3 regions of the Streptomyces sp. MAR4 CNX-425 genome follow, and region 2 is predicted to be linked to each of the others. Evidence: riboswitches for the same ligand, from Rfam matches in the RefSeq annotation. Region 2 holds a riboswitch; each other region holds the start of a gene.
The links. Region 2 has a riboswitch for cyclic di-AMP ahead of ACHZ99_RS28640 (LysM peptidoglycan-binding domain-containing protein). Riboswitches for the same ligand answer to the same signal wherever they lie in the genome.

Region 1 (9,967 bases), on a different contig from region 2:
GTGCAGGCCGAGGCCGGCGACGGCGCCCTTGTTCTTGTGCCGGTACTCGCGCTGCGGGAAGCCGCGCAGCTCCGCCACGACGTTGTCGCCGAGGAGCTTGGCCTGGCGCAGGGCGTGCTGGGCGTTCGGCGGGCACCAGGCGTTCTCGGCGCCGGCGGCGCGGGCGGCGAGGTCCGGTATCTGGGCGTTGTCGCCCGCGGCCCAGATGTAGTCGCTGCCCTGGACCTGGAGGGTGGCGACGGTGTCGACGTGGCCCTTGGGGCCGAGCGGCAGGCCGTACTCCTTGAGCACCGGGTGGGGCTTGACGCCGGCGGTCCACACGACGGTGTGGGAGTCGACCTCCAGGCCGTTCTTGAGCACGACGTGCCCGTCGACGCACGAGTTCAGGGAGGTGTCGAGGTAGACCTCGATGCCGCGCTGCTGGAGGTGCTTCAGCCCCCAGGTGCCGAGCGCCGGGCCGACCTCCGGGAGGATCTTGTCGGCGGCGTCGACGAGGACGAAGCGCATGTCCTCGCGCTTGATCGACGGGTAGTACTTGGCGGCGTCGCGCGCCAGGTCCTCGACCTCGCCGATGGTCTCGGCGCCGGCGAAGCCGCCGCCGACGAAGACGAAGGTGAGGGCCTTGCGGCGGTCGTCGGCGTCGTGGGTGGACTCCGCCTTGTCGAGCTGCTCCAGCACGTGGTTGCGCAGCCCGATGGCCTCCTCGACGCCCTTCATGCCGATGCCGTTCTCGGCGAGGCCGGGGATCGGGAAGGTGCGGGAGACGGCGCCGAGGGCGACGATCAGGTAGTCGAACGGGACCTCGTACGGCCCGCCGACGATGGGCGCGACGACCGCGACCTTGCGGTCCTGGTCGATGGACGTGACCCGGCCGGTGAGCACCTCGGCGCCGGGGAGGACCTGGCGCAGGGGGACCACGACGTGCCGGGGGGAGATGCTGCCGGCGGCCGCCTCGGGGAGGAAGGGCTGGTACGTCATGTACGAGCGCGGGTCGACGACGGTGACCGACGCCTCCCCGTACCGCATCTTCTTCAGGATGCGGCGCGCCGCGTAAAGGCCGACGTAGCCGCCGCCTACTACGAGGATCCTGGGACGCTCCGTAGTGCTCATGTTTCCGAGTATCCCCCCGGGGGCGGAGGCATGCTCGTGAGGGGGTTCACAAGCTCCGCCCGGGGTGGTGCTACACTGCGCCGCCACACCTTGCGCGCTCGTCGCGCACCCGCGGCGGGAATCGACCCACACCCCGCTGAGCTGCGAATTCGCGGTCACGACCCGCAGATGTCACTCTGACGCAAAGCGTCCGTCACACCGCGCGCGAGGCCCGGGGGTCCAGGATTCGAGCACGGCGGCCAAATCTGCGCCGGAAGCATGTGAATATCTTCACGAAGTTCGTTCCTGGCGTCCGGCAGGAGGCGGCTCGTGAACCCGGCATCGCGCAGACGCTCCCAGGCTGCGGTCACGTCGTCGGGGATGTGCTGGTCGACCATGAATCCCAGCCGCGGATAGACCATGAGCCGCTGGTGCGCCCCCGTCAGCATGTCGAGCACCAGGCGCACGTCCCCGAGGGAGTCGGCGTAACCGGACAGGGTCATCGTCGTGGACGCGCTGACCCACTCGGCTTCGGGCCACAACTTGCGCGCGGTCGCGTAGGCGCGCCGCTCCTCGTACGGCTTGCTGACCAGCAGGACGGACGACACGGAGACGCGCCGCTCCGCGAGCAGCGCGCGGGAGAAGCGGATGTTCTCCCCCGTGTTCCGGGCCCGCGGCTCGACGAGGATCGCCCCGTCCGGCACCCCCAGCTCCACCGCCCGCGCGCGGTAGTGCTCCGCCTCTCCACGCGGCATGCGGTCGCGGGTGGTGCGGCTGGTCGCGCCGGTGAAGACGATCAGCGGCACCATGCCGCGGTGGTAGAGGTCGGCGGTGGTGTCCGCGACTCCGAGGTCATGGCTGCCGAGTCCGATCGCCACGGAGCAGGCGCGCGGTTCGTGCCCCATCCGCTGAAAGTCCCAGAGCCGCTGAGCATCGGCCCACGCCTGCGCCGAGATCACGCGCCTTCCTCCTCCGCTTTCACCGAGCCGGGGCGGGCGTCTGCGTCAGCGGACGCTCCCGAGCAGCCCGGCGCCGGGGACAGCCGCCGGTCGCACGCCCGGGATGGCCGCGCTCGGCTGCCGCGTGGGCGTCCCCGCGCCTCAGACGCCGTCGTCAAGGTCGACCTCGTACTCGACGACCGTGGTGTCGGCTCGTCGCACGATCGGGCGCGCCACCTCGACCACCCGCCCGCCGGTCGCGATGTGCCGGCGAACGATCCGCAGGACGGGCACGCTGGCACCGAGGCGCAGCGTCTCGGCCTCGCCCGGGGAAGGCATCCCGCCCGTCAGGGACTCGGTCACCTTCGCCACGTGAACGCCGATGCTTGCCAGTTGTGCTCGCGTGCCGCCCGGCCACGGCTCGTTGATCGGATCGGCGACGGGCGTGTCCGCCACGTCTGACCAACGCAGGTAGCTGGTGCTCATCTGCGTAGGTACGTCGTTGTCGTGGAACACGAAGTGCCGCGCGAGAAGCTGCTCGCCGACCGCGCCCCCGAACAGCTCGGCGAGTTCGTCGTCGGCCTCGGTCAGCTCGAAGCGCTTGTCGAGCCGGTACTCGGACCATCCGATCCCCTGGTCACGTGTGTAGGGCGTCGCCGGCCCGGAGCCTCGCTTGTTCCGGTACCGGTCGGCCTGCAACCGGTGCACCGGGGGACGGGCCCGCACGCGCGTGCCGGCGCGCGCCCGCGTCTCGATCAGGCCCTCACCGCGCAGCATCGCAAGCGCCTGCCGGATGGTGGTCTCCGACACACCGTGGGTGGCCGCCAGCTCGGGCAGGGTGGGCAACCGCGAGCCGGGCGCGTGGTCGCCGGCCATGATCCGTGCGCGCAGCTCGCGTGCGATGCGCACGTATTCGGCCCGATCCTGCCGACCCGCCACCGTGCCACCTCCCCGGGGAGTGATCGTTTCGTTTTCTGTGCACACATATTGCCGTCACTGACTTGACTACCGTCAACCCGCCCGCCAATCCGGCTGTGCGTCTCCGAGCTCGCGACCAATGCCCTGCGGTACGGGCCGCGCGGCCGGGACTTCCTCGTACGGGTCCGTCGTACGCATCGAGGTGCACGACGCCGGCGACAGCACGCCCCGGGTGTGCGCACCCACCCGCGACGACGACCACGGGCGCGGCCTGCTCGTCGTCGCGGCCCTCGCCGACGACTGGGGCGTCGCCGGCCGCACCGGTCCCGGCAAGGTGGTTTGGGCGGAGTTCAAGGTCAACGCCACCGCGCTCGCCGCCCCGAGCGGACCGTCCGTATGAGCCCGGGGCGCCGTCGGTCAGTGGTCTTGGTCGGCTGAGGCTAGCCGCCAGGCGATTCCGTCGAGGATGTCGTGTTCGCTGACCACGACCTCGCGGGCGCCCGTGCGCTCCATCACCGCCAGCAGCACCAGCGCGCCCGCGCCGATCACGTCGACCCGGCCCGGGTGCATCACCGGGATCGCGGCGCGTTCCGCGTGGTCGGCGGTGAGCAGGTGCTTCGTCACCTCGCGGACCTGTTCGACCGGGATGCGGGCGTGGTGCAGGGCCGCCGAGTCGTACGCGGGCAGGTTCAGGGCGATCGCCGCGACGGTGGTGACGGAGCCGGCGAGGCCGACGAGGGTGGCGGTCTCGCGGAGGGGGACCGCGGCCTCCGCGGTGTCGAGGGCGGCGGCGATGTCGGCGTCGGCGGCCGCGATCTGCTGCGGTGTCGGGGGGTCGGCGAAGTGGTGGCGTTCGGTGAGGCGGACGCAGCCGATGTCCACGGAGCGGGCCGCCGCGACGCGGTCGGTGCCGGCGACGAACTCCGTCGAGCCGCCGCCGATGTCGACGACCAGGTACGGGCCGGGTACGCGGCCCGCCAGCTCCCCCGTCGCGCCGGTGAAGGACAGCTCGGCCTCCTCGTCGCCGGTGATGACCTCGGGCCGGACGCCGAGGATGTCCTCCACGCCGCGTACGAAGTCCGCGCGGTTCTCCGCGTCGCGGGAGGCGGACGTGGCGACGAAGCGGGTGCGGACCGCGCCCAGCCGCTCGATGATCTCCGCGTACCGGCGGCAGGCGGCGAAGGTGCGCTCCAGCGCCTCGGGCGCCAGCCGGCCCGTGCGGTCCACGCCCTGACCCAGCCGGACGATCTCCATCCGGCGGTCCAGGTCGGTCAGCTCGCCGGCCGCGGGGTCCGCGTCCGCGACGAGCAGGCGGATGGAGTTCGTACCGCAGTCGACGGCTGCTACTCGGGTCATGCCTCGTCCTCCCCGGATGTCTCCCGTGTCACGCACGGGCCCTTCGCCCACCACTCCGGCAGCATCGCCAGCGCCTCGTCGCCCAGCGGGTTCACCCCCGGCCCCGCCGCCAGCGCGTGCGCGACGAGTACGTGCAGGCACTTCACCCGGTCCGGCATGCCGCCCGCGCTGGGGAAGCCGGTCAGCTCGGCGATGGCGTCGCGGCGGGCGACGTAGTCCTCGTGGGCCGCGCGGTACGCGGCCGCCAGCTCCGGGTCGGCCGCGAGCCGGGCGGTCATCTCCTTCATCACGCCGTCCGCCTCCAGGGTGCCGATCGCGGAGTTCGCGCGGGGGCACGTCAGGTAGTACAGCGTCGGGAAGGGGGTGCCGTCCGGCAGCCGGGGGGCGGTCTCCACGACGTCGGGGTTGCCGCAGGGGCAGCGGTGCGCCACGGCGCGCAGGCCGCGGGGGGCGCGGCCCAGCTGGGCGGCCGCGGCGGCGGTGTCCGCGGCGGTGGCGGGGGTGTGCTCGGTGGGGGGCGGGGGCTTGTCCATCTCTCCTCGTTCGGACGGCGGCGGGCGGGTTCGCGTACGGCGCACGCGCCTCAGCGGCGGCCGTCCGCGGCGTCCAGGCCGTCCCACAGGTTGTCGTACCACGGCCGGTCCGCCGCCGATCCCGCCTCGCCGGAGCGGGCGGAGCCGGAGCCGTCGCGCATGAGGTAGCCGGTCTCGCCGGGCAGGACGTAGTGCAGGTGCTCGCGGGCCTGCCGGCGTACGTACTCGGGGTCCCGCCAGCGTGCCTTCTCGTCCCGCAGCTCCTCGACGCGCTTCTCGGCCTGCGCCTTCTCCCGCTCCAGCTCGGCGACCTCGGCCCGCTGGGCGATGTACTGGCGGAGCGGGTACGCGAGCGCCACCACCAGGGAGCAGACGACGAGCGCGAGCACCGCGGCGCGCCCCGTCAGCCGGCTGCGCCGGGCCGGGCGGGTCCGGTAGACGCGCTCGGAGACCCGGCTGACGGCCTGCTCGCCGAGCAGCTTGAGGCGGGTGGTGGTGGAGAAGCGCTCCCTGGCCATGTGCGTCGCGTCCTCCTCCCCGGGATCCCGGGCGCGCCCCGAGCGGCCTGCGGCGGCCGGTCGGCGGCCCCGGTCGCACCCTACGCGGTGCGGCCGGGGCCGGGCGGGTCCGACGCCGATGTCGTACGGATACGGGTACGGGCCGGCCGGCGGCCCGGCGGTCGCCGGGCGGCGGCTCAGCCGTTCTTGTAGCGGGGGAAGGCGCTGCGGCCCGCGTACTCGGCGGCGTCGTCGAGGATCTCCTCGATGCGCAGCAGCTGGTTGTACTTCGCCACCCGCTCGGAGCGGGCCGGGGCGCCGGACTTGATCTGGCCGCAGTTGACGGCGACGACCAGGTCGGCGATGGTGACGTCCTCGGTCTCGCCGGAGCGGTGGGACATCATGCACTTGAAGCCGTTGCGCTGGGCCAGCTCGACGGCGTCCAGGGTCTCGGTCAGCGAGCCGATCTGGTTGACCTTGACCAGCAGCCCGTTCGCCGCGCCCTCGTCGATGCCGCGCTGGAGCCGCTCGGGGTTGGTGACGAAGAGGTCGTCGCCGACGATCTGGACCTTGCCGCCGAGGCGCTCGGTCAGCGCCGTCCAGCCGGCCCAGTCGTCCTCGAACAGCGGGTCCTCCAGGGAGACCAGCGGGTAGTCCGCGACGAGCTGCTCGTAGTACTCCGTCATCTCGGCGGCGGAGCGCTCCTTGCCCTCGAAGACGTACGTGCCGTCCTTGTAGAACTCGGAGGCGGCGACGTCGAGCGCGAGGGCGACGTCCTGGCCGGCGGTGTAGCCGGCCTTCTGGATCGCCTCGATGATCAGGTCCAGCGCGGCCCGGTTGGAGTCGAGGTTCGGCGCGAAGCCGCCCTCGTCGCCGAGGCCGGTGGACAGGCCGCGCTCCTTGAGGACGGCCTTGAGCTGGTGGTAGACCTCGGCGCCGCAGCGTACGGCCTCGGAGAACGACTCGGCGCCGATCGGCGCGATCATGAACTCCTGGATGTCGACGTTGGAGTCGGCGTGGCTGCCGCCGTTGAGGATGTTCATCATCGGCACGGGCAGCACGTGCGCGTTGGGGCCGCCGAGGTAGCGGAAGAGCGGCAGGTCGGAGGCTTCGGAGGCGGCGTGCGCGACGGCGAGTGAGACGCCGAGGATGGCGTTCGCGCCGAGGGAGGACTTGTCGGGGGTGGCGTCCAGGTCGAACATCGCCTGGTCGATGAGGCGCTGCTCGGTCGCGTCGTACCCGACGAGCTCGGGGCCGATCTGCTCGATGACCGCGAGCACGGCCTTCTCCACGCCCTTGCCGCCGTAGCGGTCCTTGTCCCCGTCCCTCAGCTCCACGGCCTCGAAGGCGCCGGTGGAGGCGCCGGACGGGACGGCAGCACGGCCGGTGCTGCCGTCGTCGAGGCCGACCTCGACCTCGACCGTGGGGTTGCCGCGGGAGTCGAGAATCTCGCGGGCTACGACGACGTCGATCGACGGCACGGTGTCTCCTTCGGAGCGATTCGCTACGGGTTCCGCCCTGAGCCTAGCCGCCCGGGGTGACGGGCCCGGCCCGCACCCGGCCGCATTCCGCGGTACGAGACGGTACGGAGCCGGCGCCGGCCGCCGGACGGACGGCGTACGGGCGGCGGGCGGGCGGCGGGCGGCACGGGCGGGCGGCGACGCGCGGCGCGCGGCGTTCGGCGGCGGGCGGTGGCGTACGGCGTGGTCGTCCCGGCCCGCGCACCGGACGGGCCGGGACGGCCGCGCCGTACCGCGCGGGCGGGCCGTCCGGCACGTGCTCCGGGGCGGCGGCCCGCCCGCGCGGGGCGCGGGCCCTACCTCACCTTCAGCTTCTGACCCGGGCGGATCAGGTCGGGGTCCGCGCCGACGACCGACTTGTTCTCCTCGTAGAGCTGCTGCCAGCTGTCCGCGCCGTGCCGGCGGGCGATGTCGTCGAGGGTGTCGCCCTCGCGGACCTCGTAGTAGAAGCCCCGGAAGACGGTGCGGGACTCCGGCTGGGTCTGCTCCTGAGCCTGCTCCTGGGCCTGCTGCTGCGGCTGCTCCGCGGCCTGCTCCTGGGGCGCGGCCGGAGCGAGCTGCCCGGCCGGCGGGCCGCCGGCGGTCAGGCCGGCGCGGGGGCCGCAGTTGGGCCACGCGCCCGGGCCCTGCATGGCCAGCAGCCGCTCGGCCACCGCGATTTGCTGCTCCTTCGTCGCCAGGTCGGCGCGCGGGGCGTAGCCGCCGCCCCCGGCCGCCTCCCAGCTGGACTGGGAGAACTGGACGCCGCCGAAATAGCCGTTCCCGGTATTCGTCGCCCAATTTCCTCCGGACTCGCAGGCGGCCACCCGTTCCCACGTATCGATCGGGGCGGCGGCGGCGTTGTGGGCGCCCAGTACGGGCAGCCCGATGGCGGTTCCGGTGGCGCCCATGAGAACGGCCATGCGGGAGTGCGTGCCCAGGCGGGCCTCGGCGGCGGGGCGGCGGTGCTTACCCGTTCCGGCAGGAAGAAGCATGATGCTCTTTTCTCACCGACGCCTGCGAGGTGAGCTGTCGGGTGCGGGCTGTGAGTGCCCGGCCGTACGTCGAGCGTGCGGCTTGACCCCAAGCCGTCCGGTCCGCCTTCTCGTTGGACCGGATCGGCGCCTACCGTGGGTCCCCCGCTCCTGTCAGCGGTGCTTCATGCACGGATGGCCCGGGTGAACGCCGACAGGATTCGGCGTGAGGCGATCACCGGGGCTCGCGGTGGCGAGCAATGTGACGGTAAGCACATAGGCGTGTGCGATTCAAAGACCTCGGAAAGTTCCGTGCCTGGTTTTCCGCCCGTCAGCTAGCCCGGTCAGCCGATTACGTCAAATATGACTAATCCGTGTGCACTTAGCCGGGGGCCGGGTCAGTTTCCACCCAATTCGAGTTCCTGACCAGGCTTGATGTTGTCGGGGTCGGCGCCGAGCGAGTTCTTGTTTCCGTCATACAACTCGGACCATCCGCCCTCCAGCGAATGCTCCGTGGCGATCTCGGAAAGGGTGTCACCCGGTCGGACGGTATAACTGCCGTCGCCCGCGCCGGATTCGCCGGACCCGCCGTCACCGTCGCGCTCCGCCGGGTCGCCGGGGATCTCGGCGATCCACTCGCGGCCCGGGTCGGGCAGCTCGGTCGCGCCGGGCCCCTGGGAGGCGCCGGGGGTCTCCACGGCCTCGCGCGGCGCCTCGGGGACAGCGGAGCCGTCGGAGCCGTCGGGGGACGGCAGGGCGTCGGACGGGGTCGGGGTGGGCGTCGCGGAGGCGTCCGGGGCGCGGTGGCGGCCGGTGCCCTCCGTGGCCTCGGCGCCGTCGCCGCCCTCGGAGTCCCGGCCGGCCCGGTCGCCGGAGTCCGTGGCGGCCTCGCCGGGGTCCTGGGAGCCGCGGTGCTTGCCGCCGCCGGAGGGCTCCCCGCGGTCGCCGTCGTCCCCGCGGTCCGTGTTCCGGTCGTCGCCCTCGCGCTGGGCGCCGTCCGTGCCGTCCTCGCCGTCCGTGGCCCCGGGGTCGGGGGCAAGCGTGGGCGGGGTGGTGGGCGGCAGCGGAAGGTGGGCGCCGGGGTCGACCTCCGGCTCCGCCTCGTCGGCCGCCAGCCCGGCGTCGGCGGCGCACTCCGGCCACGCCCGGTCGGCGCCCATGCCGTCGAGGATGCGCTCGGCGACGGTGATCTGCTGCGCCCGGCTGGCGAAGTCGGGCTGCGAGGCGAACTCCTCGCCGCCGTACTCCTGCCACATGTCCATGGTCAACTGCAGGCCGCCGTAGTACCCGTTGCCCTCGTCGGCGCTCCACAGCCCGCCGCTCTCGCACTCGGCGACCCGGTCCCACGTGCCGGCGTCGGCGGCACTCGCGCCGCTCGCGCCCAGCAGCGGCAGGGCGATGCCCGCCCCGGTCGCGCCGGCGGCGACGACGAACGCGGGGGCCTGGCGGGGACGTCGGTGGCGTCCGTTACCCGAGCGCATGCGAGTGCCTTTCGTTCCCTGTGTGTTCGAGCCAGTGGCCGAACTTAATACCGAAGTACCCCCGATCACAAGTTGATCGCCTGATAGTCACGCCCAGATCACAGAGGATGGCCGAAGCGTGCCGGGTCGGCCCCCGGTACGGTCGGGGCGTGACCACCGCGCCCGTCCCCGAGCTGTTCGGCTGGGAGTTCGCCGCCGACCCCTACCCCGCGTACGACCGGCTGCGCGCGCACGCCCCCGTGCGCCGGACGACGCTCCCCAGCGGCGTCGAGGCGTGGCTCGTGACCCGCTACGCCGACGCCCGCCGGGCGCTCGCGGACCCGCGGCTGTCGAAGAACCCGGTACACCACGCGGACGACGCGGCGGCGAAGAGCAAGACGGGCATTCCGGGCGAGCGCAGCGCGGGTCTCATGACGCACCTGCTGAACATCGACCCGCCCGACCACACCCGGCTGCGCCGGCTGGTGTCGAAGGCGTTCACGCCGCGGCGCGTGGCGGCGTTCGCGCCGCGGGTCCAGGAGCTGACGGACGGCCTGATCGACGGGTTCGCCGGCCGCGGCAGCGCCGACCTCATCCACGAGTTCGCCTTCCCGCTGCCGATCTACGCCATCTGCGACCTGCTCGGCATCCCCCGCGAGGACCAGGACGACCTTCGCGACTGGGCGGGCATGATGATCCGGCA
Region 2 (9,967 bases):
CAGCGCGGCCGCCGTCAGCACGGCGACGAGCAGGATACGGCCCGGGCCCGGTACCCGGCGCCGCCGGCGCGGTGGCGGGGCGGGGCGGGACCCGGCCGCCGGGGCGGCCTCGGTGGTGGTCGTGCCGGTGGCGCTCACCGCTCGCTCCTTTGCTTGCGGGTGACGAGGCTGAGGAATCCGAACGACAGCACCATGGCGACGACGGCCAGGATCACCGACTTGGCCGCGGCCAGGTACAGGTTGGCGTTCGCGAAGGCGTCGAAGTACGCGCTGAGGTTGGGGGTGTAGTCGGTGGTGACGGCCGGGGCGACCTTCTTCAGCACCAGCGGCTCGGCGAAGAGCTGCATCGTGCCGATGATGGAGAACACGGTGGTGAGCACCAGAGCCGGCCGCACCAGCGGGATCTTGATGCGCAGCGCCGTCTGCCAGGGCCCGGCACCGTCGATCTTCGCGGCCTCGTACAGCTCCTGCGGCACCGACTTCAGCTGGGCGATGATGATCAGCATGTTGTAGCCGGCGAACTCCCAGATCACGATGTTCGCGATCGACCACAGCACGCTGTCGTAGCCGAGGAAGTCCGGCTGGAAGCCGAGGTCGCCGAGCACGTCGTTGACCGGGCTGACCCCGGGCACGTACAGGAAGCCCCACAGGATGGTGGCGATCACCCCGGGGATGCCGTACGGCAGGAAGTACGTGGCCCGCAGCAGCCCCGCCCAGCGGTCGGAGACCTGGTCCAGCAGCAGCGCGAGGACCAGCGCCAGCAGCAGCATCACCGGCACCTGCACGACGCCGAAGAGCAGCACCCGGCCGAAGCCCTCGACGAACGTCTCCTGTTGCAGGGCCAGGGAGTAGTTCTCGAAGCCGGCGAAGCCGACGGACGGCTCGCCCAGGCCCAGGGGGCCGCTGCGCTCGACCTTCAGCATGCTCTGGTAGAGGGCGTAGAAGATCGGCACCACCATCGCGAACAGGTACAGCGCGAGGAACGGGCCGAGGAACGCCCACGCCTTGCGGTCGGGGCGGCTGCGCCGCCCGCCGCGGGGCTTCGCGGAGGTGCTCATCTCGCGCTCCTCGCCTTGAGTCCCTTGGCCTTCAGGTCGTCCACGAACTTGCCCTCGGCGTCCCTGAGGGCCTCGCCGAGCGAGCCGCTGCCGGCGAGCACGCGGCCGAAGGCGTCCTGGATGTGGGCGTACGACTGGGTCGTGGTGGGCGCGAAGCGCCAGGAGGTGTCGACGTTGCTGTCGGACAGCTGGAAGACCTCGTTGTAGCGCTGGCCGCCGAAGAACGGGTCGGGCTTGCCGAGCGCGGAGTCCGCCAGCTCGATCCTCGCCGCCGGCCAGCCGTAGCCGGCGGCGATCAGCAGGTCGATCGCCTCGGGGTCGGTGTTGAGCCAGTGCGCGAACTCCAGCGCCTCCACCGGGTGCCTGCTGCCCTGGAGGATCGCGGTGGCCGAGCCGCCCCAGTTGGACGAGGCGTGCGCGCCGCGCTCCCACTGCGGCAGCTCGGCGACCCGCCACCGGCCCTCGGTGCGCGGCGCGTTGCCGCGGATGAGGGCGTCGTACCACTGGGCGCCCGGCCAGGTGGCGATCCGGCCGGTCTGCAGCCCCTTGAAGAACGCGGACTGCGAGTCCTGGGTGGGCCACACCAGCCCGTCGGAGAGCATCCCGTCCCAGAAGTCGGCGACCTCCAGGGACTCGGGGCTGGTGAGGTCGACCACCCAGGTGTCGCCGTCGGTGCTCACCCAGTGGGCGCCGCGCTGCCAGGGGAAGGAGGCGAACCACTGGGCGTTGGCGGGCGGGAAGGCGGTGATCACGGAGCCGCCGCCGCGCTTTCTGATCTTCAGGGCCGCGGCCCGGTACTCGTCCCAGGTCGCCGGGACGTCGATGTCCCACCGCTCGAAGAGGTCCTGGCGGTAGAAGAGCCCCATCGGCCCGGACGCCTGCGGGATGGCGTACGTCCGGCCGGCGAAGACGCCCTGCTGCCACTGCCAGTCGACGTAGCGGCCCTTCAGCTCGTCGGCGCCGTACTCGCTCAGGTCCGTCAGGCCGTTGACGAGCATGAACTCGGGCAGCGCGTAGTACTCCACCTGCGCCAGGTCGGGCGGGTCACCGGCGGTGAGGGAGGCGTGCATCTTCTGGTAGCCGCCGGAGGTGTTGGCGGGCACCGTCTGCACGTCGACCTGGATCTCCGGGTTCCGCTTGTTCCACAGCGCCACGGCCTTCTGCAGCGGCACCCAGGTCCAGAACCTCAGCGTGACCTTCTGGCCCGGCTTCCGCTTGGTCGCCCGGGTCTGCCGGGCCGCGCCGACCTCCTCGCCGCAGCCCGCCAGGGCACCCGCGGCGGCCGCCGCGGCGCCCCAGGCCAGGACCTCTCTTCGGGTGGGCATCCGACCTCCTCGTCAGTGCGTCTTCTCGGTAGCGGCAGGCGGCTCAGGGGACCAGGACGACGACGCCGCGGGCGGGCAGCTCGACCGCGGTGACCGGGGCGGCCGCGGCGTCGGCACCGTCGCCGACGAGCGCGCGCATCGGCTCGGGCAGGGTGACCGTTGCGGCGCTGGCGCCGTGGTTGAGCAGGAACAGGAAGCGCTCGTCCGCCCCGTCCGCGCCCTCGCGCACGGTGGCCTGCACGCCGGCCGGCAGCCCCGGCAGCACGGGCGCCACCCCGGCCCCGGCGCGCACCCGGTCCACCAGGGTGCGCATCGCCTCCGGCGCGAGCCGGGTGCCCGCGTACCAGGCGACCCCGTCCCCGTACCCGTGCCGGGTGACGGCGGGCCGCCCGGCCAGCTCGCCGGCGCCGAACGCGGCGACGGCGGTGGCGCCTTCGAGGTCGACCGACTCCGACCACAGGTCGCCGGTGCCGGTGAGCGCGCCGGTCAGCGGCAGGCTCTGGTCCTCGGCCAGCGGCCAGAACTCCTCCACGCGCAGCCCCAGGACCTCGCGCAGCGGCGCCGGGTAGCCGCCGGTGTGGACCCGGTCGCAGTCGTCGGAGATGCCGGTGAAGTACGAGACGAGCAGGTGCCCCCCGGCGCGTACGTACGCGGTCAGCCGCCTGCCCGTCTCCTCGCTCATCAGGTACAGGTTCGGCACGACCACCAGCCGGTAAGCCGACAGGTCGCGGTCCGGCGGCACGACGTCGCACGGCACGCCCGCCTCGAACAGCGGCTTGTAGTGCCGGCGCAGCGTCTCGGTGAAGTCCAGGTCCGCCGACGGGTGCGAGCCCTGCTCCAGCGCCCACCAGCTGTTCCAGTCGGCGAGCAGGGCCACGTCCGGCCGCGCGCGCGAGCCGGCGAGCTGCGGGACGGCGCCCAGCTCCCGGCCCAGCTCGCGCACCTCGCGGAAGATCCGGGTGTCGGTGCCGGCGTGCGGCACCATCGCCGAGTGGAACTTCTCGGCGCCGCCCGGGGTCGCGCGCCACTGGAAGTACAGCACCGCGTCCGCGCCCTGCGCGACCGCCTGCCAGCTCCACAGCCGCATCGACCCGAACGGCTTGGGGCTGTTGCGGCGCCGCCAGTTGACCGCGCTGGGCGCCTGCTCCATCAGCATCCACGGCTGCCCGCCGCCCGCGGAGCGGGTCAGGTCGAAGGCCAGGCCCGCGGTGAGGTGGGTCTCCGGGTCGTACGGGTCCTGGTAGAAGTCCAGCGCGGTGACGTCCTCGTGCGCGGCCCAGGAGAACGCGTCGACGGCCTTGTGCAGCGGCAGGTGGTTGGTGGTGACGGGCACGTCGGGGGTGATGCGGCGCAGCGCCTCCTTCTCGGCGAGGTAGCACTGCAGCAGGGCGTCGTCGCAGAAGCGGGCGAAGTCCAGCTCCTGGGCCGGGTTGGGGTGGGTGGGGGTGGTGCGCGGCGGGAGGACCTGGGCGAAGGTGTCGTAGCGCTGCGACCAGAAGGTGGTGGCCCAGGCGGTGTTGAGCGCCTCGACGGTGCCGTAGCGCTCCTGGAGCCAGCGGCGGAAGTCGGCGGCGGAGACGTCGCAGTAGCAGCGCGGGTTGGAGCAGCCGTACTCGTTGCCGATGTGCCAGCTGTCCAGGGCGGGGTGGGTGCCGTAGCGGGTGGCGAGTTCGGTGACCAGGCGGACGGCGTGCTCCCGGTAGACCGGGCTGGAGGGGCAGTAGTGCTGCCGGGAGCCGGGCCACTTGCGGACGCCGTCGGGGCCCTGGGGCAGGATCTCCGGGTGCCGCTCGGAGAGCCAGGGCGGCGGGGAGGCGGTCATGGTCGCCAGGCAGACGCGCACGCCGGCGGCGTGCAGGTCGTCCAGCACGCGGCCGAACCAGTCGAAGTCGTACTCTCCCGGGCGCGGTTCGACCAGCGCCCAGGAGAAGATCCCGGCTGTCACCATGGAGACTCCGGCCTCCTTCATCAGCCGGATGTCCTCGGCCCTGACCTCCTCCGGCCAGTGCTCGGGGTTGTAGTCGCCGCCGAAGTGGATGCGCCTCACGTGTGCTTCCTCCGCCCCTCTTGCTGATTTCGTAATTTACGAATTAACGTGCGGGCAACGTAGAAGCGCCGTGGCAGATCCGTCAATACCCGGAGCGTGAACTCGTGACAGCAGCCGGACCCCCGCAACTCGGCCGCTACGCCGGCCGGACCGCCGTCGTCACCGGCGCCGCCGCCGGCATCGGCGCGGCCGTCGCCCGGCGGCTCGCCGCCGAGGGCGGCGCCGTCGTCGTCGCCGACATCGACGGCGACCGGGCCGAGGCCGTCGCCGCGGAGATCACCGCCGCGGGCGGCACCGCCGCCGCGGTCACCGCGGACGTGGCGGGGGAGGAGGGCTGGGCGCGGATCACGGCCGCGGCCGGCGCGTTCGGGCCCGTCGGCGTCCTGGTCTCCAACGCCGTCGCCGTCGACGTCGCCCCCGCGCACGAGACCTCGCCCGGCTCCTGGCGGCGCCAGGTCGACGTCGGCCTCACGGCCGCGTTCCTCGGCTTCCGCGCCTGCCTGCCCGGCCTGCGCGCGCAGCCGGACGCCCCCGGAGCCGTGGTGCTGGTCTCGTCCGTGCACGCCACGCACGGCATCCCGGGCCATCCCGCGTACGCCGCCGCCAAGGGCGGGCTGCTGTCGCTCGGCGGCCAACTCGCCGTCGAGTACGGCCCGTCGGTACGGGTGAACACCGTGCTGCCCGGCCCCGTGCTCACCCGGCTGTGGGACCGCGTCCCCGAGGAGGACCGCCGGGCCAGCGCGGCGCAGACCGCCGCCGGCCGGCTGGGCGCGCCGGAGGAGGTGGCCGCCGCGGTCGCCTTCCTCGCCTCGCCCGAGGCGTCCTACGTCACCGGCGCCAGCCTGGTCGTGGACGGCGGCTGGAGCGTCGTAAAGTCATCGGCCTGAAGGCGGAACGGGCGGGGGCCCGCCGGGGCGCGCCGGAGCAGCGACACAGGGAGGAGCAAGCGGCCATGTCGGGTTACGCCCGCCGCGGAGTGCACGGCCAGACGGTGGAGGCCCTCGCGCACCGCGTCCTCAGCGGCGAGATAGCCGAGGGCGCCACCCTCGACCTCGCCGCCGTGCAGGCCGAGCTGGGCGTCAGCCTCACCGCGCTGCGCGAGTCGCTGAAGGTGCTGGCCGCCAAGGGCATGGTGGACGCCCGGCAGAAGCGCGGCACGTTCGTCCGGCCGCGCTCCGACTGGAACCTCCTCGACGCCGACGTGCTGCGCTGGCGCTTCGAGACCGCCGGGCGGGAGCAGGGCGACGGTGCCGCCGCGCGGGCCGCCTCGCCGCTGCTGCGGGACCTGGACGAGGTGCGCGGCATCGTCGAGCCGGCGGCCGTGCGGCTGGCGGCGGTGCGGCGCACCGCCGCGGACCTGGCGGCGCTGGACGCGGCGCTCGCGGCGATGGCCGAGGCGCGGGACGGGGCCGCCGCCTCCGCCGCGGCCGTCGCGGCGGACCTGGCGTTCCACCGCGCGCTGCTGGCCGCCTCGCACAACGAGCTGCTGGAGCGCATGGACCTGGTCATCGCCACCGGCCTGGCCGCCCGCGACCGGCTGGTGCACGGCCCCGGGCACCATCCCGGGGACCCGGTGCCGAGCCACCGCGCGGTGCTCGACGCGGTACGGGCCGAGGACCCGGACGCCGCCGAGACGGCGATGCGCGGGCTGCTCGCGCAGGCGGCGCACGACCTCGCCGAGCTGACCGCGGCGCCGGAGCAGGAGCCGGGCCCGGCGGCGGGCTGACGGGCGGCCGGCGCGGGGCGGTTCCGCGGTCCCGTACCCACGCGTGCGCCCCGCCGCGCGGACGCATCCGCGCGACGGGGCGGCTTCGGCACTCCGGCGGGCCGTCCGGCCCGGGGGGTCAGTACCAGTTGTTGGCCTGCCAGAACTCCCAGGCGCCGCACGGGCTGCCGTAGCGGTCGTTCATGTAGTCCAGGCCCCACTCCAGCTGGGTGACCGGGTTGGTCTGCCAGTCGTCGCCGTGCGAGGCCATCTTCGAGCCCGGCAGGGCCTGCATCAGGCCGTAGGCGCCGGAGCTGGGGTTCGTCGCGGTGTGGTCCCAGCCGCTCTCCCGCTCCACGATGTTGCTGAAGCAGGTGAACTGGTCGGCGGGCACGATCTCCCGGGCCGCGGCCTGGATGCCGGACTCGGTGGTCGGCACGCTCGCCTGCGACGCCTCGGTGGCGCCGCCGGAGCCGCCCGAACTCCCGGCGGAGGACGAGCCGTTCGGGTCGATCGACCGGTCGACCTCGCCGCCCTCGGTGTCGACGCGCAGCTCGGTGCCGACCGTCAGCGCGGCCGGGTTGTCGCCGATCGCCTTCTCGTTGTCGACGTAGACGCGCTGCCAGCCGCCGGGCACGTCGTACTTCGCGGCGATCTTGGACAGCGTGTCGTTCGCGCCGACGGTGTGCGTGACGTACCGCTGCTTCTTCTCGGTCTCGGCGGCGGTCCGGTCGGCCTCGGTCGGCTTGTCGGCGGCCTGCTTCTTCCCGTCGAGGTCGAGTTCCTGGCCCGGGAGGATCAGGTGCGGGTTGTCGCCGACCGCCGCCTTGTTGGCCTCGTAGAGCCGCTGCCAGTCGGCCCCGAATCCGTTGTCCTCGGCGATCTCCGAGAGGGTGTCGCCCTTCTCGACCGTGTAGGCGTGCGCGGCGGTCGCCGCGACTCCGCCGGCGACGGGCAGGGCTATGCCCACGCCCGCGGCGGCGGCATAGCGGCGGCTGGAGCGCGACTTGGGCGCGCGCCGGGTGCCGGTTCCGGCCATGGTGGCTCGCTCTTTCTCCGACGCCTGCGAAGTGAGCTGTCGGGTTCGGGCTGGAGTTGCCCGGCCGCGTCGTGCGATGCGGCTTCACCCCGAGTCGGGGAGTCCGGTGCGGTTGCCACCGTGTCTCCGGCCGACGGAGAAGTGGTTCCCCCGCTCCTGCCCGAACGGCTGTGGGGACGACGGTTCCGGGCTCCGACGGGCAGGATTCGGCGTACCGGAGCGCGGTGCTCGCGTCTGCGAACGTCTCGGACACTAGGAGATCGAACGGCAGATCACAAGAGGATCACGAGGATCCACGCCTACTCTGACGCTCCGTGGCTACGCGCGCACGCGTGGGACGGATGGGGCGCCTGTGACGTTCGACACCGCCGCCGCGGCGCAGCGCCTCCAGCAGCGGCGGCCCCGCCGGTACGACGAGACCGCGCACCCCGCGCTGCGCGGCCCCGGCCAGCGCGGCCCGCCAGGCATCCGGCCCGGCCGGCGCCGCCGCCGGGGTCCAGCGCCCGCCGTCCGGCTCCTCGTACCCCGGCCCCGCGGGCGCCAGCCGGCGGAAGGCGGGCACCGAGGGGGCGACGGCGACGAGTTCCGCGCACCGCCGGGAGTCGGCCGCCAGTGCCAGCCGGCGCTCGCTCAGCAGCACCACGGTGGCCAGCGCCCGGGCCAGCCACGCGGCCTGCGGCACGCTGTCGGGCAGGGCGACGACGAGCCTCGCCCGGTCGGTGGCGCCGGCCAGGGCGGCGGCGAGCGCCAGGACGTCGTGCGCCGGGTCCGGACCGCCGTCCAGCCACAGCGCGTCCGCGCCGGCGGAGTCGTACGCCGCGCACTCCGCCAGCCAGGAGGCGGGCTCCTCGGGCATTCTGGGCAGCAGCACCCCGACCCGGACCGCCCGTCCGGCGCCGGCAGCGCCGCTGGACGGGGGTGGTGACACGCTCATCGCAGGCCTCCCCGAGTGGCTGATGAGGGCCATCGGGGGCATACCGTACGCCCTTGCGTCGCGGAAGGCAGCGTTTCGTGCACCCACGGTTCATGATTTCTGGAATTCCATCGCGCGCCCGCGCCCGCGCGCGTGGACGGCAGGGCACGCGTGGAGGGAGGGGACGCCCCCCGGGCGTCCCCTCCCTCTCTGTGCTCCCGGCCGGTGGCCCCCGTCAACGGGCGCGGGCCACACCCCCGTTCGCCGGGTCGGGCTCGCCGTCCGTCGCGACCGGCGAGTGGACCGGGTGGCGCCGCCGCCGCGGGTGCGCGGCAGGTGCGCCGGGGTGGGTCATTCCGGGCTCCGGGAGAGCAGGAAGTCGGCGTCGCCGGCCTTGGCGCCCTCGATGAAGGCGTCCATCTCGCCCGGGGTGTAGATCAGGGCGGGGCCGTCCGGGTCGGCGGAGTGCCGTACCGCTATCCGGCCGTCGCGCAGCCTCATGGCCTCGACGCAGTTGCCGCCGTTGCCGCCGCTCCACGGCTTGCGCCAGCCTTCGGCGCCGAGGTCCGCGGCGGGCATGCCGTTGTAGATGCGTTTCATTCACAGCTCCTTGCGGAAGTCCCGGAGGATCTCCTTCGTGCGTTTCGCCGTCGCCGCCTGGGCCGCCATGTGGTCCAGGGCGGCGAGGTGTGAGGCCACCTCCTGCCGGCCGTCGAGGTAGACGGCGCCGGTGAGGTACTCGGTGTAGATCATGTCCGGCAGCTCCGGAACGGCGAACCGGAAGAGGACGAAGGGGCTGTACGTGCCCGGGTGGTGCCCGGTGCGGAACTCGGCCATCTGCAACGTGACGTTGGGCAGCGCGGCGACGTCGAGGAGCCGGTCGACCTGCGCGCGCATGACCGCGCCGTCGCCCACCGGGCGGCGCAGCACCGTCTCGTCCACGATCGCCCAGAACCGCGGCGCGTTCTCGCGGGTGAGCAGCTCCTGGCGCTCCATGCGCAGCGCGACGTGCCGCTCGATCTCCGCGGGCCCCACCCGGCCCAGGGAGCCGATCTTCAGCACGTGCCGCGCGTAGTCCTCGGTCTGCATCAGGCCGGGCACGAAGTGCGGCTCGTACGACCTGATGAGCGACGCCGCGCCCTCCAGGCTCACGTACATGCTGAACCAGTCGGGGAGGATGTCGTGGAAGCGCTGCCACCAGCCGGGCTCGTTGGCCTCCTCGGTGAGCGCGACGAAGGCGTCGACCTCTTCCTGGCCGATGCCGTACGTCTGCAGCAGCAGCTGCACGTAGGGGACCTTGAGCGTGACCTCGGCGGTCTCCATCCGGCGGACCGTGGCCGGCGCGACGCGCAGGACCCGGGCCGCTTCCTCCCGCTTCAGCCCGGCGTGCTCGCGCAGCTCCTGCAGTCGTTTGCCGAGAACGACCTGCCCCACGGTCGGCGCGGACCGCGGTTCGCTCACGCCATACCTCCCTGTCCGAATGCCTCAAGCAGTGTGCCACGAGCAGAGCTTTCTGCACACAGTGCAGGGGCAACTCTGAAAAATTCAGAGTGGGGGTTGCCAAGTGGCCGCGGCGGGACCATAGTTTGGGACGTGAGCCAGTCCACACAGCTGCATCGTTCGGGGGTCGTGACACAGGACCCCGGCGTGCCGGGGGCCCGTTCGGGGGCGGATGCGGCGCGGAGCAGGTTCGAGGTGCCCGGTCGGGCGGAGGCCGTTGCGGTCGCCCGCCGGCTGGCCCGCGAACAGCTGCTCCGCTGGGGGGTGGAGGACGAGGTGGGCGACAGCGCCACCCTCGTCCTCTCGGAGCTGGTGACCAACGCACTGCTGCATACGGGGAGTCGGCGCATAGGGTGCGAGCTGCGCTGCAGCGCCGACAG
Region 3 (9,967 bases), on a different contig from region 2:
GCGGCGCGGGCGCACCCTGGCGGGGGCGCACCCGGGCGGCGTGCCGGAGGCGGGCGCGGGTACGGGCGACGGCGGCGGCGGCGACGACGGCGCGGGTGAGGGCGCGGGCGACGGGGACACCGGTTCGTACCGCAAGCTCGAACCCGCGGGCTCCGCCGCCCGGTTCGGCGCCTTCCGGCGCGCGGTGACCGGGCGGGAGCGGGACGCCGCCGACGCGGCCCCGCGCGACGACACGGCCACGTCCGGCGACGCCGCCACGTCCGACGACACGGCCACGCGCGACGACGCCGCCACGTCCGGCGACGCCCCCGACTCCTCCGCCGCACCCCCCGCACGCAACGCCGCTTCACCTTCGGAGGACAACCGATGACCGAATCCCCCGCCGAGGCCACCGGACTGACCTGGCTGCTGGAGGGGTTGCTGAAGCGCACGCCCGGCGCCCGGCACGCCCTGGTCCTCTCCCGCGACGGGCTCAAGCTCTGCCACACCCCCGAGCTGTCGGAGGACAGCGCCGACCAGCTCGCCGCCATCTCGGCCGGCATCCAGAGCCTGTCGCACGGCGCCTCCGTCGAGTTCGGCGACGGCAGCGGCGGCGTACGGCAGTCGATGACCGAGTTCTACGGCGGCATCCTCTTCATCGCCGAGGCCGGCTCCGGCAGCCACGTCGCCGTCATCGCCGCGGAGACCGCAGACCCCGGGCTCGTCGGGCACAACATGCTGGAGCTCGTCGAGCAGCTCGGCGACCACCTCAGCGCGCCGCCCCGCGGGCCCGTGCCCGCGGCCGAGGGGGTCGCGGCGGAATGACCCGCGCCGGCCGGGACGACGATCCGGACCGGCTGTACACCCTGACAGGGGGGCGCAGCCGGCCCGCCAGCGACGAGTTCGACCTCGTCACCCTGGTGGTCGCCGAGTGCGAGCCGAGGCCGGGCATGCAGTCCGAGCATGCGGCCATCCTGCGCATCTGCCGGACCCCGACCGCGGTCGTCGAGCTGTCCGCCGACCTCGGCCTGCCCGTCGGCATCACCAAGATCCTGCTGTCCGACCTGCTGGCCGCCGAGCGGATCACCGCGCGCCATCCGCGGTACGCGCCCCCGCGCATCCCCGGCGGCGTGCGGTTCGCCGATCCCGAGACTCTGGAGAAGGTGCTCGTTGGACTCCGCGACCTCTGACGCGCGCGCCCCGCTGGCCCGTACGGCGGACAACGGGCTGAAGATCGTCATCGTCGGCGGCTTCGGCGTCGGCAAGACCACCATGGTCCGCTCCGTCAGCGACATCCGGCCGCTGAACACCGAGGAGACGATGACCCTCGCCGGCCGCGGCATCGACGACCGCAGCGCCGTGCCCGGCAAGACGGCCACGACCGTCGCGTTCGACTTCGGGCGCATCAGCCTCGACGAGCGCACCGTGCTCTACCTCTTCGGGGCCCCGGGCCAGGAGCGGTTCTGGTTCCTGTGGGACCGGCTGTTCTCCGGGTCGCTCGGCGCCATCGTGCTCGTCGACCACCGCCGGCTCGCCGACTCGTGGTACTCCATCGACCGGCTGGAGCACCACGGCACGCCGTTCATCGTCGCCCGCAACGACTTCGGCGGGCCGCCGTACACCCGCGCCGAGGTGCGCGAGGCGCTCGACCTCGACCCGCACGTCCCGCTGGTCGACTGCGACGCGCGGTCCCGCGAGTCCAGCAAGGGCGTCCTCATCGCCCTGGTCGAGCACCTGCAACGCCTCGCCGCCGCCACCGTCCCCACCCCACCGGAGACCGCGACATGACCCCGACCCCCGAGGACCAGGCCGCACGCGAGGGGAGCGACGCCCCGGGGACACCGGCCGGGGCGTCCCCGGCCGGGCGCGGTGCCGCACCGGACACCCCGGCCGAGGCCGGCGCACCCGGCGCCGCGCCGGCCGGGCCCCCCGCCGCGTGCCCGGCGCACGCCGGCTCCGTACCCCTCAGCGGCGACCGCTTCCACACCGACCCGCGCGACCTCTACCGCGAGATGCGCCGCGACCACGGCCCCGTCGTCCCCGTCGAGCTGCCCGGCGACATCCCCGCCTGGCTCGTCATCGGCTACCGCGAACTGCACCAGGTCACCTCCGACCCCGACCTGTTCACCCGGGACCGCGGGCTGTGGAACCAGTGGGAGAAGATCCCGCCCGACTGGCCGCTGCTGCCGATGGTCGGCCAGGTCATGCCGTCCATCCACTTCACCGCCTCCGCCGCCGACCACCGCCGGCACGCCGTCATGGTCGGCGCCGCGCTGGAGGGCGTCGACCCCTTCGACCTGCGCCGGCACTGCGAGCAGCTCGCGGACCGGCTCATCGACTCGTTCTGCTCCCGCGGCAGCGCCGAACTCGTCGGCGACTACGCCGTGCCGCTGCCCGTCCTCGTCCTCGCCCGGCTCATCGGCTTCCCCGACGCCGAGGGGCGGCAGCTCGCGCAGGTGCTCAACGAGCTGGCGGACGGCGGGCCCGGGGCGCTCAAGGCGTACGAGACCTTCGTCGGGCACATGACCCGGCTGGTCGCCGCGAAGCGGCTCGCGCCCGGCCAGGACGTCGCCTCGCGCATGCTGGCCGACCCCATGCACTTCACCGACGAGGAGGTCATGCTCGACCTCAAGGACACCACCGCCGCCGGCTTCCTGCCCACCGCCGACTGGATCGGCAACTCCATCCGCCTCATGCTCACCGACGACCGCTTCGCCGCCGCCCTCGGCGGCGGGCGGCACAGCGTCGGCCAGGCCATGAACGAGGTGCTGTGGGAGGACACCCCGACGCAGATCCTCGTCGGCCGCTGGGCCGCGCGCGACACCCAGCTCGGCGGATGCCCCGTCGGCGCCGGCGACCTGCTGCTCCTCGGCCTCGCCGCCGCCAACGACGACCCGCAGATCCAGCAGGCCCTCGTCGGCACGGGCGGGGGCCACGGCGGCGGGTACGGGGGCGGGTACGGAGGCAGCGGCGCGGGGGCGCAGGCCGGCAACAGCGCCCACTTCGCCTTCGGCTACGGCGACTTCCGGTGCCCCTTCCCGGCCCAGGAGATCGCTGAGATCATCGCCCGTACGGGCCTTGAGGTGCTCCTCGACCGGCTGCCCGACCTGGACCTGTCCGTACCGGCCCGGACGCTGGTGCGGCGGCCGTCCCCGTTCCTGCGCGGGATGACCGCCCTGCCGGTCACCTTCACCCCCGTACGCGCCGCAGGAGGCCACCCGTGAACTGCCCGCACGCCGCCGGCGCCGACACGGCCCCGCTGGCCATCGACCCCCTCGTACGCGACCTCGCGGGCGAGACCGCGCGGCTGTCCGCCGCCGCCCCGCTCACCCGCATCGAGCTGCTCGGCGTGCCCGCGTGGACCGTCACGCGGCACGCGGAGGCGCGGCAACTGCTCACCGACGCCCGGCTGGTCAAGGACATCGGCGCCTGGCGGCTGTGGCAGACCGGCGCGGTCACCGCCGAGTGGCCGCTGATCGGGATGGTCGACCCGGGCCGGTCGATGTTCACCGTCGACGGCGCCGAGCACCGGCGGCTGCGTACCAAGACGGCCCAGGCCATCACGCCGCGGCGGCTCGACGCGCTGCGGCCGGTGGTCGAGCGGGTGACGGCGGAGCTGCTCGACGCGCTGGAGTCGGCGGCGGCCGCGGGCGACGGCGTGGTGGACCTCAAGGAGGTCTTCGCGCAGCCGCTGCCGATGCGGGTGGTGTGCGCGCTGATGGGCGTCGCCGAATCGGAGATACCGCGGCAGATGCGGCTGTGGAAGGCGTTCTTCTCCATGCTCACCCCGCAGGACGAGCGGCTCGCGGTGATGGCGGAGCTGGACCGCGTGTTCACGGACATGGTGCGGCAGAAGGCCGCCGAGCCCGTCGACGACCTGACGAGCGCGCTGATCCTCGCCGACGAGGGCGGCGAGCCGCTGACCGAGGAGGAGGTCGTCGGCAACCTGAAGTCGATGATCGCGGCCGGGCATGAGACCACGATCTCGCTCCTCCTCACCACCGTGCGCGGGCTGCTGACGCACCCCGGGCAGCTCGACCTGGTCCGCGAGGGCACGGTGACGTGGGAAACGGCGATCGAGGAGGCGCTGCGCTACGACCCGCCGGTGACCCACCTGCTGATGCGGTTCGCGACGGACGACATCGAGATCGCCGGCACGGTGATCGAGAAGGGCGAGGGAGTCGTCATCTCGTACCGCGCGATCGGGCGGGACGCCGGGCACCACGGGACGGACGCGGATGCCTTCGACGTGACGCGGCCGACGCCGATCCGGCACATGACGTTCGGGCACGGCCCGCACATCTGCCCGGGCGCGGCGCTGTCGCGGCTGGAGGCGGGGGTGGCGCTGCCGGCGCTCTTCGCGCGGTTCCCGGGGCTGCGGGCGGCGGTGCCGGTGGAGGAGATCCGGAACCTGCCGGTGCTGACCCAGAACGACCTGGCGTCCTTCCCGGTCCGTCTCGCCTGACGGCGGCGGGGCGGCGGGCGGGGCGGGGCGGCGGGCGCGGCCCCGGCGGGGCGTGCCCGGGGCGGCGGCATCCCGGCCCGCGCCCTGAGCCGACCCGCCCGTCGGGCGGGAGGCGCTGCCCGCGGATGCCGGGTGCGCCCGCCGCTGCCGGGTGCGCCCGCGCGTGCGGCGCGTACGGCGTCTGCCGCGCGTGCTGCGCCTGCACGCCCACGGGCCCACGGCCCCGGTAGCCGACCCCTGCCCGCTGCCCACCGCCCGCCGCCCACCTCCCGCCGCCCGCCTCCCGCCTCCCCGGGTCCCGCCGTCACCCGCCCGGCCTCGTGCGGTCGCCCCGCCGCCCGGCACCCGGGAGTCTGGGAACGACGGCGAGGCCCGCATGCCGGCCGTGCAGGAGGGACAGCGCTGGAGAGGGCAGGTGCCGCCGGTGCGGGATGATGCGGGAGAGCAGGGCGGCAGCGCGCGGGGCCCGGGGAGGGGCGGCCGGCCGGACCGCCGCGGCGGTCCTCGTACGGCCCGGAACCGGTGGTCCGGGCCGTACAAGGACGGCCGCGGCTACCGGGTCGGCAGCAGCGCCCCGGCGCGCGACACCCGGCCGCGGATCGACGAGGTGACCGGCACCGCCGAGCGGCGCGTCGGGCCGGTGCTGCGCTGGCTGCCGGCCGGGCTCATCGTCGCCGCCGCGGTGTTCTACGGGTTCACGCCGGAGGGTTTGCGGGCGTCACCGGTCTTCGAGAGCATCCCGATGGTCGCCGCCGTGCTGCTCACCCTGCGCGGCACCGTGACGGTCGCGGTCACCGCGCTGTTCGTGTTCGTCATGCTGGAGGTCCTCAACGGCACCGTCACGCACTCCGGGTCGGTCATCCAGATGGTGTCGCAGCTCGTGCTCAGCGTCGTGGCGATCGGCATGAACGTGCTCATCCAGCGCAACTACCGCCGGTTCACCTCCGCCCGCCACGTTGCCGTCGCCGCGCAGCGCGCGCTGCTGCCGAACCCGCCGGACGGCTTCGGCGGCCTGCGGATCGCCGCCCGCTACCAGGCTGCCGACGTCGACGCCCGGATCGGCGGCGACCTCTACGCCGTCCAGGAGGGCCCGTACGGCGTGCGCTGCATCGTCGGGGACGTACGCGGCAAGGGGCTGGAGGCGGTGGAGTCCGTCGCCGTGGTCGTCGGCTGCTTCCGGGAGGCGGCCGAGCAGGAGGCGCGGCTCGACGGGGTCGCGCGGCGGCTGGAGCGGGCGCTTCAGCGTGAGGAGACGGGGCGCAGCGGGGTGGACCGGGTGGAGGGGTTCACGACGGCGGTGCTGGCGGAGGCGGACCGCGACGGCGGCGCGCTGCGGCTGCTCAACCGCGGCCACCCGGCGCCCCTGCTGCTGGGCTCGGACGGCGCGGCGCGGCTGCTCCAGCCGCGGGAGCACGCGCTGCCGCTCGGCATGGGCGACCTGGGCACGTGGCCGGACGAGCTGCTGGAGGTGGCGTTCCCGCCGGGCGCGTCGCTCCTGCTGTACACGGACGGCGTGACGGAGGCCCGGGACGCCGCCGGTGTCTTCTACGACCCGCTGGCGCGGATGGACGGCCGCGTCTTCGACGGTCCGCACGCGCTGCTGGACACGCTCCTGGACGACGTGACCCGCTACACCGGCGGGCGCGTCGCGGACGACATGGCGCTGTTCGCCCTCTCCCGCTCCCGCTCGGGCACCTCCTTCCGCCGGCTTCCGGCCGCCCCTCCCGATGCACACGCTCCGTAATGAAACAGCGCCACTCCGCATAACAACTGATGCACGATCAGCTAACGACCGGACCTCTCCCCGCGTAGCCGTCGCGTCAACTTGTCCGATTCCGCTGGTACATGCCCGTATCGTCCGCGGCAAAGCACAACTGAATAACGGGAACGACTTGGAATCGAACGCCGACGTCCGCTAGCGTGCGGTAACGCAGCGCGGTCGTCACTGCCGCCGCAAGAGGCGGCTCCGTGCGCCGTCGCCGAATCCCGCACGTGGAACAACTGCAGCAACGGAAACACCGAGGGAACCGGGGAACCACCACCTTGGGGTGAATCGGGCCAACCTCCCACAGGGGGCGACCCGTAGGAGACCTTCCTGCTCCGAACCCGTCAGCTAACCCGGTAGGCGAGAAGGAAGGAAAGGAGTACGCCTTCGTGGCGTCCTACAGGCCTGGGCCTGGCTACGGCCATGGCTATGACGATTACGGCTACGACGGCTATGCGTCGGGCGGCACCGCCCCCGACGGATATGCGCCCCCGGGCTACGCCGCCGAAGAGCCGGTCGACGAAGTCTTTCCCGAGGACGACCTTCCCTCCCGCGGCCGCCGGCGTCTCGCCAAGCAGCGCGGCGGCAGCATGGCGCGCAGCGGCGCCGTCCTGGGCGTGGGCGTCTTCGCCGCCGTCGGCGCGGGCAGCGTGGCCACGGCGCAGGAGAAGCCGCCGGTCGCGATATCCATGCCCGACCAGGTCGACGCCGTCGCGAACGAGATAAGCGCGCAACTGCCGGACGCCGAGAGCCTGCCGGGCGTCGGCGAACTGATGCCCACCGAGGAAGAGCCCGCCACCGACGACGCCGTCGTCACCACGGCGCCGCTCACCCAGGTGAGCTACGCCGCCACCTCCGGCTCGGACACCGCCACCCCGGCCGCCGACTCCGGCGAGGCCCTGCGGGCCCGCATCCTGGAGCAGGCCGACCAGCAGCAGGCCCAGGCCGACGCCTCGGCCCGCGCGGCGGCGGAGGCCGAGGCCGCCCAGCAGGCGGCCGAGGAGGCCGCCGAGGCGAAGGCGGCGGAGGAGGAGCGGCAGCGTCGCCTGGAGGAGGAGCGCCGCCGCAAGGCCGAGGAGGAGGCCCGCCGCAAGGCGGAGGCCGAGCGCCTCGCGAAGCTCGCCGCCAGCTACGTCTCCCCGCTCGACAGCTACACCCTCACCTCGACCTTCGGCGAGTCCGGCGACATGTGGGCCGCGGGCCACACCGGGCAGGACTTCGCCGCCTCCACCGGCACCCCGGTCAAGGCCGTGCACGGCGGCACCATCACCGAGGCCGGCTGGGCCGGCTCGTACGGCTACCGCATCGTCCTCACGCTCGAAGACGGCACCGAGATCTGGTACTGCCATCTGTCCTCCATCATCCAGTCCTCCGGCGAGGTGACGACCGCCGACGTCATCGGGCGCGTAGGCGCCACCGGCAACGTCACCGGCCCGCACCTGCACCTCGAAGTACGACCCGGCGGCGGGGACGCGATAGACCCGCTGGCCTGGCTGCGCAACAACGGCGCCCCGGTCTGACGCCGGCGGGACCCCCGGCCGCCACCGGCCGGGACGGAACCCCCCGCCGCCCGACGGACCGCAAGCCCCCATAAGCCCACCTCCCACGTCTCCGGCGTGCCCGTACGCACCTTCCCCCGTGGCGTCCGGGCGCGCGCGCCGAGACCGCCGGCGGCCCTGGTGGCCGACCCCCCGACACCAGGGCCGTCGGCCTTTTCCACCCCGCGAGGACCGCACTCCCGCCCCCGGGGAGGCGGATCCCTCCCCGGGCCCGCTCCGTGCCCGGAGAGGAAGACCGGCCCACTCCCGGGAGAGGCGGGGGCGGGATTACTCCCCGGGCCCGCAGAGGCAGAACGGATGCCCCGCCGGATCCGCGAACACCGGGCAGCTGCCCCCTTCCTCGGAGAGCCGCGTGGCGCCGAGCCGCAGCGCCAGCTCGCCGGCGGCGGCGGAGTCGTCGACGCCGAAGCAGAGGTGCATCTGCTGGGGGTACGCGCGGTCGAGGTCGGGCCAGAGCGGCGGGCGGTAGCCCGGCACCTCCTCGAACGCCAGCCGTGGAAAGCTGTCCTCGTCCTTGGCGATCACCATCCAGTCCTCGCGGATGATCCGCATACCGAGCAGCCGGGTGTAGAAGTCGGCGAGCTCGCGGGCGTCCGCGCAGTCGAGCACGATGTTGCGGATATAGGCGTCCATGCGGTCACGGTGCCACGGCCGACCGACACCCGGAGCCCGGGAGACCGCAGGACGCGGACAACCGGGGGAGCGACCCCCGCCCGTTCAAGCGGCCGCGGTGATGTCCCCGGCGGCGGAAGGCTCGGGAACCATCCCCACCCCCACGTTCTCCCCGTCGGCGATCTCGCCGAGGACGGCCTGGATGGTGTGCAGCATCCGCTGGGGCCGCTTGAAGACGTCGACGGCGGTGAACCGCAGTATGCGCCGCACGTCGGGGCAGCTCCCGAGGTCGTTGAAGCGCTCGATGTCGGCCAGGGGCGCCGCCCGGCCGCCGTGGAAGCCGTACCCCTCGATCTCCACGACCAGCCCCGCCGCCGGGAAGAAGAAGTCCACCCGTATCCGCCGCCCGCCCGGCGCGGTGAACGGCGCTTGAGTGAGCGGCCGCAGCCCGGCGTCGTACATCCGCAGCCGCGCGATCGTCTCCGCGGGCGACCCGGAGCGGGGATCGACCAGCGCCAGCCGCTCCCGCGCCTGAACCACCCCCCGCCGCTGCCCGGTGCCGGCGAGGGCCTCGGAGACCGCGTGCAGATCGGTCACCTGCTCCCGCCACCGCCGCGGCTCCCCCTCCCCGAACACCAACGGCCGCCGCGTCAGCGCCGATTCCACCGCCACCATCGCCGCGTCCCGCTCGGCGGTGAGCAGCAGGTCGACCAGGGTCCGGTGAACGGTCGTCACCCGCAGCCCGGCGACGCTCGTGATCTCGCCCTCACCCACCGGGGTCCGGTGCAGCACAGCCCCCTCAGGCGCCCGCCCGCGCCCCCGCACGTGGGTGAACTCGGGCCGCACGGCCGGCAGCTCGATCCCGAACAGATAGGCGGCCGCACTGTGGCTCACGACCAACTCCGCCCGCCCCGCCTGCGCCAACCGCAACCGCAGCCGCAGATCATCCCCCCGCCCGGGCTCCACCCACACCCCGGCCCGCACCTTCCGCCACCCCGCGCCCCGCAACCTCCGCCGCAACGCCTCAGCCGGCCACCCCGCCGCCACCGCCTCGGCACACACCAACACGCCACCGTTCCGCGCCGCCAACTCACCCAGCGGCCTCCGTTCCCCCGTCATGCCCCCACCCTCTCGCGGATCCCCCACCTCCGCTTCCCCCTGTGGATAACTCTCACCCCCACGAGCTACCCACCAGGTCAGCCCGCGCTCAGAGGACTCCTCGCCGGGCCTTGCTATCCCACACGGAAACGCCCCGTCGTCGGCCGCGCCCGTGGCCGCCGCCTTCCGTCGCAACGGCCAGAGGCGGGAGTTCAGGATCGGAGCCGGCCGACCTGGCCGGGCTCGACGACGGTGCAGCCGCGCAGCTCCCGCGTCAGGTGGGCCGCCAGGACCCAGGGCATCGCGTGATCGTCGTACGCCAGGGTCACCGCCCCGGCCGGCACCGCGAGCGGCCCGCCCGGGCGGTAGCGCAGGCCGTGCACCCCGTCGATGTCCGGGTACCGCACCTGGACCAGGACCGCGCCCGTGCCGCGCAGGTGCGGGCACCACTGCGGTGACTTCGCGGCGCAGCGGACGCACACCGGAGGG

Region 1: it holds a riboswitch for cyclic di-AMP, as region 2 does, so the genes downstream of both, ACHZ99_RS31470 (transglycosylase family protein) here and ACHZ99_RS28640 (LysM peptidoglycan-binding domain-containing protein) in region 2, are expected to answer to the same signal.
Region 3: it holds a riboswitch for cyclic di-AMP, as region 2 does, so the genes downstream of both, ACHZ99_RS10885 (M23 family metallopeptidase) here and ACHZ99_RS28640 (LysM peptidoglycan-binding domain-containing protein) in region 2, are expected to answer to the same signal.

The regions. Positions count from the first base shown of each region.
Region 1 covers NZ_JBMDLF010000016.1:27,143-37,109, forward strand. The annotation lists gene ACHZ99_RS31430 (NAD(P)/FAD-dependent oxidoreductase) at 1-1,110, opposite strand, end outside; partial or broken gene ACHZ99_RS31435 (YdcF family protein) at 1,404-2,048, opposite strand; gene ACHZ99_RS31440 (GntR family transcriptional regulator) at 2,190-2,966, opposite strand; partial or broken gene ACHZ99_RS31445 (ATP-binding protein) at 3,054-3,345, shown strand; gene ACHZ99_RS31450 (exopolyphosphatase) at 3,363-4,301, opposite strand; gene ACHZ99_RS31455 (DUF501 domain-containing protein) at 4,298-4,834, opposite strand; gene ACHZ99_RS31460 (FtsB family cell division protein) at 4,885-5,352, opposite strand; gene eno (phosphopyruvate hydratase) at 5,529-6,812, opposite strand; gene ACHZ99_RS31470 (transglycosylase family protein) at 7,148-7,753, opposite strand; cyclic di-AMP (ydaO/yuaA leader) riboswitch at 7,830-8,041, opposite strand; gene ACHZ99_RS31475 (transglycosylase family protein) at 8,203-9,285, opposite strand; gene ACHZ99_RS31480 (cytochrome P450 family protein) at 9,393-9,967, shown strand, end outside.
Region 2 covers NZ_JBMDLF010000012.1:138,415-148,381, forward strand. The annotation lists gene ACHZ99_RS28610 (carbohydrate ABC transporter permease) at 1-138, opposite strand, end outside; gene ACHZ99_RS28615 (carbohydrate ABC transporter permease) at 135-1,058, opposite strand; gene ACHZ99_RS28620 (ABC transporter substrate-binding protein) at 1,055-2,383, opposite strand; gene ACHZ99_RS28625 (beta-galactosidase) at 2,427-4,430, opposite strand; gene ACHZ99_RS28630 (SDR family NAD(P)-dependent oxidoreductase) at 4,535-5,317, shown strand; gene ACHZ99_RS28635 (FadR/GntR family transcriptional regulator) at 5,383-6,156, shown strand; gene ACHZ99_RS28640 (LysM peptidoglycan-binding domain-containing protein) at 6,275-7,174, opposite strand; cyclic di-AMP (ydaO/yuaA leader) riboswitch at 7,181-7,354, opposite strand; gene ACHZ99_RS28645 (hypothetical protein) at 7,458-8,108, opposite strand; gene ACHZ99_RS28650 (DUF397 domain-containing protein) at 8,439-8,687, opposite strand; gene ACHZ99_RS28655 (helix-turn-helix domain-containing protein) at 8,688-9,548, opposite strand; gene ACHZ99_RS28660 (ATP-binding protein) at 9,681-9,967, shown strand, end outside.
Region 3 covers NZ_JBMDLF010000003.1:264,736-274,702, reverse strand. The annotation lists gene ACHZ99_RS10920 (ATP-binding protein) at 1-370, shown strand, start outside; gene ACHZ99_RS10915 (roadblock/LC7 domain-containing protein) at 367-804, shown strand; gene ACHZ99_RS10910 (DUF742 domain-containing protein) at 801-1,169, shown strand; gene ACHZ99_RS10905 (GTP-binding protein) at 1,150-1,767, shown strand; gene ACHZ99_RS10900 (cytochrome P450) at 1,764-3,203, shown strand; gene ACHZ99_RS10895 (cytochrome P450 family protein) at 3,200-4,444, shown strand; gene ACHZ99_RS10890 (PP2C family protein-serine/threonine phosphatase) at 4,860-6,188, shown strand; cyclic di-AMP (ydaO/yuaA leader) riboswitch at 6,412-6,587, shown strand; gene ACHZ99_RS10885 (M23 family metallopeptidase) at 6,599-7,729, shown strand; gene ACHZ99_RS10880 (VOC family protein) at 8,036-8,401, opposite strand; gene ACHZ99_RS10875 (hypothetical protein) at 8,486-9,274, opposite strand; gene ACHZ99_RS10870 (hypothetical protein) at 9,691-9,967, opposite strand, start outside.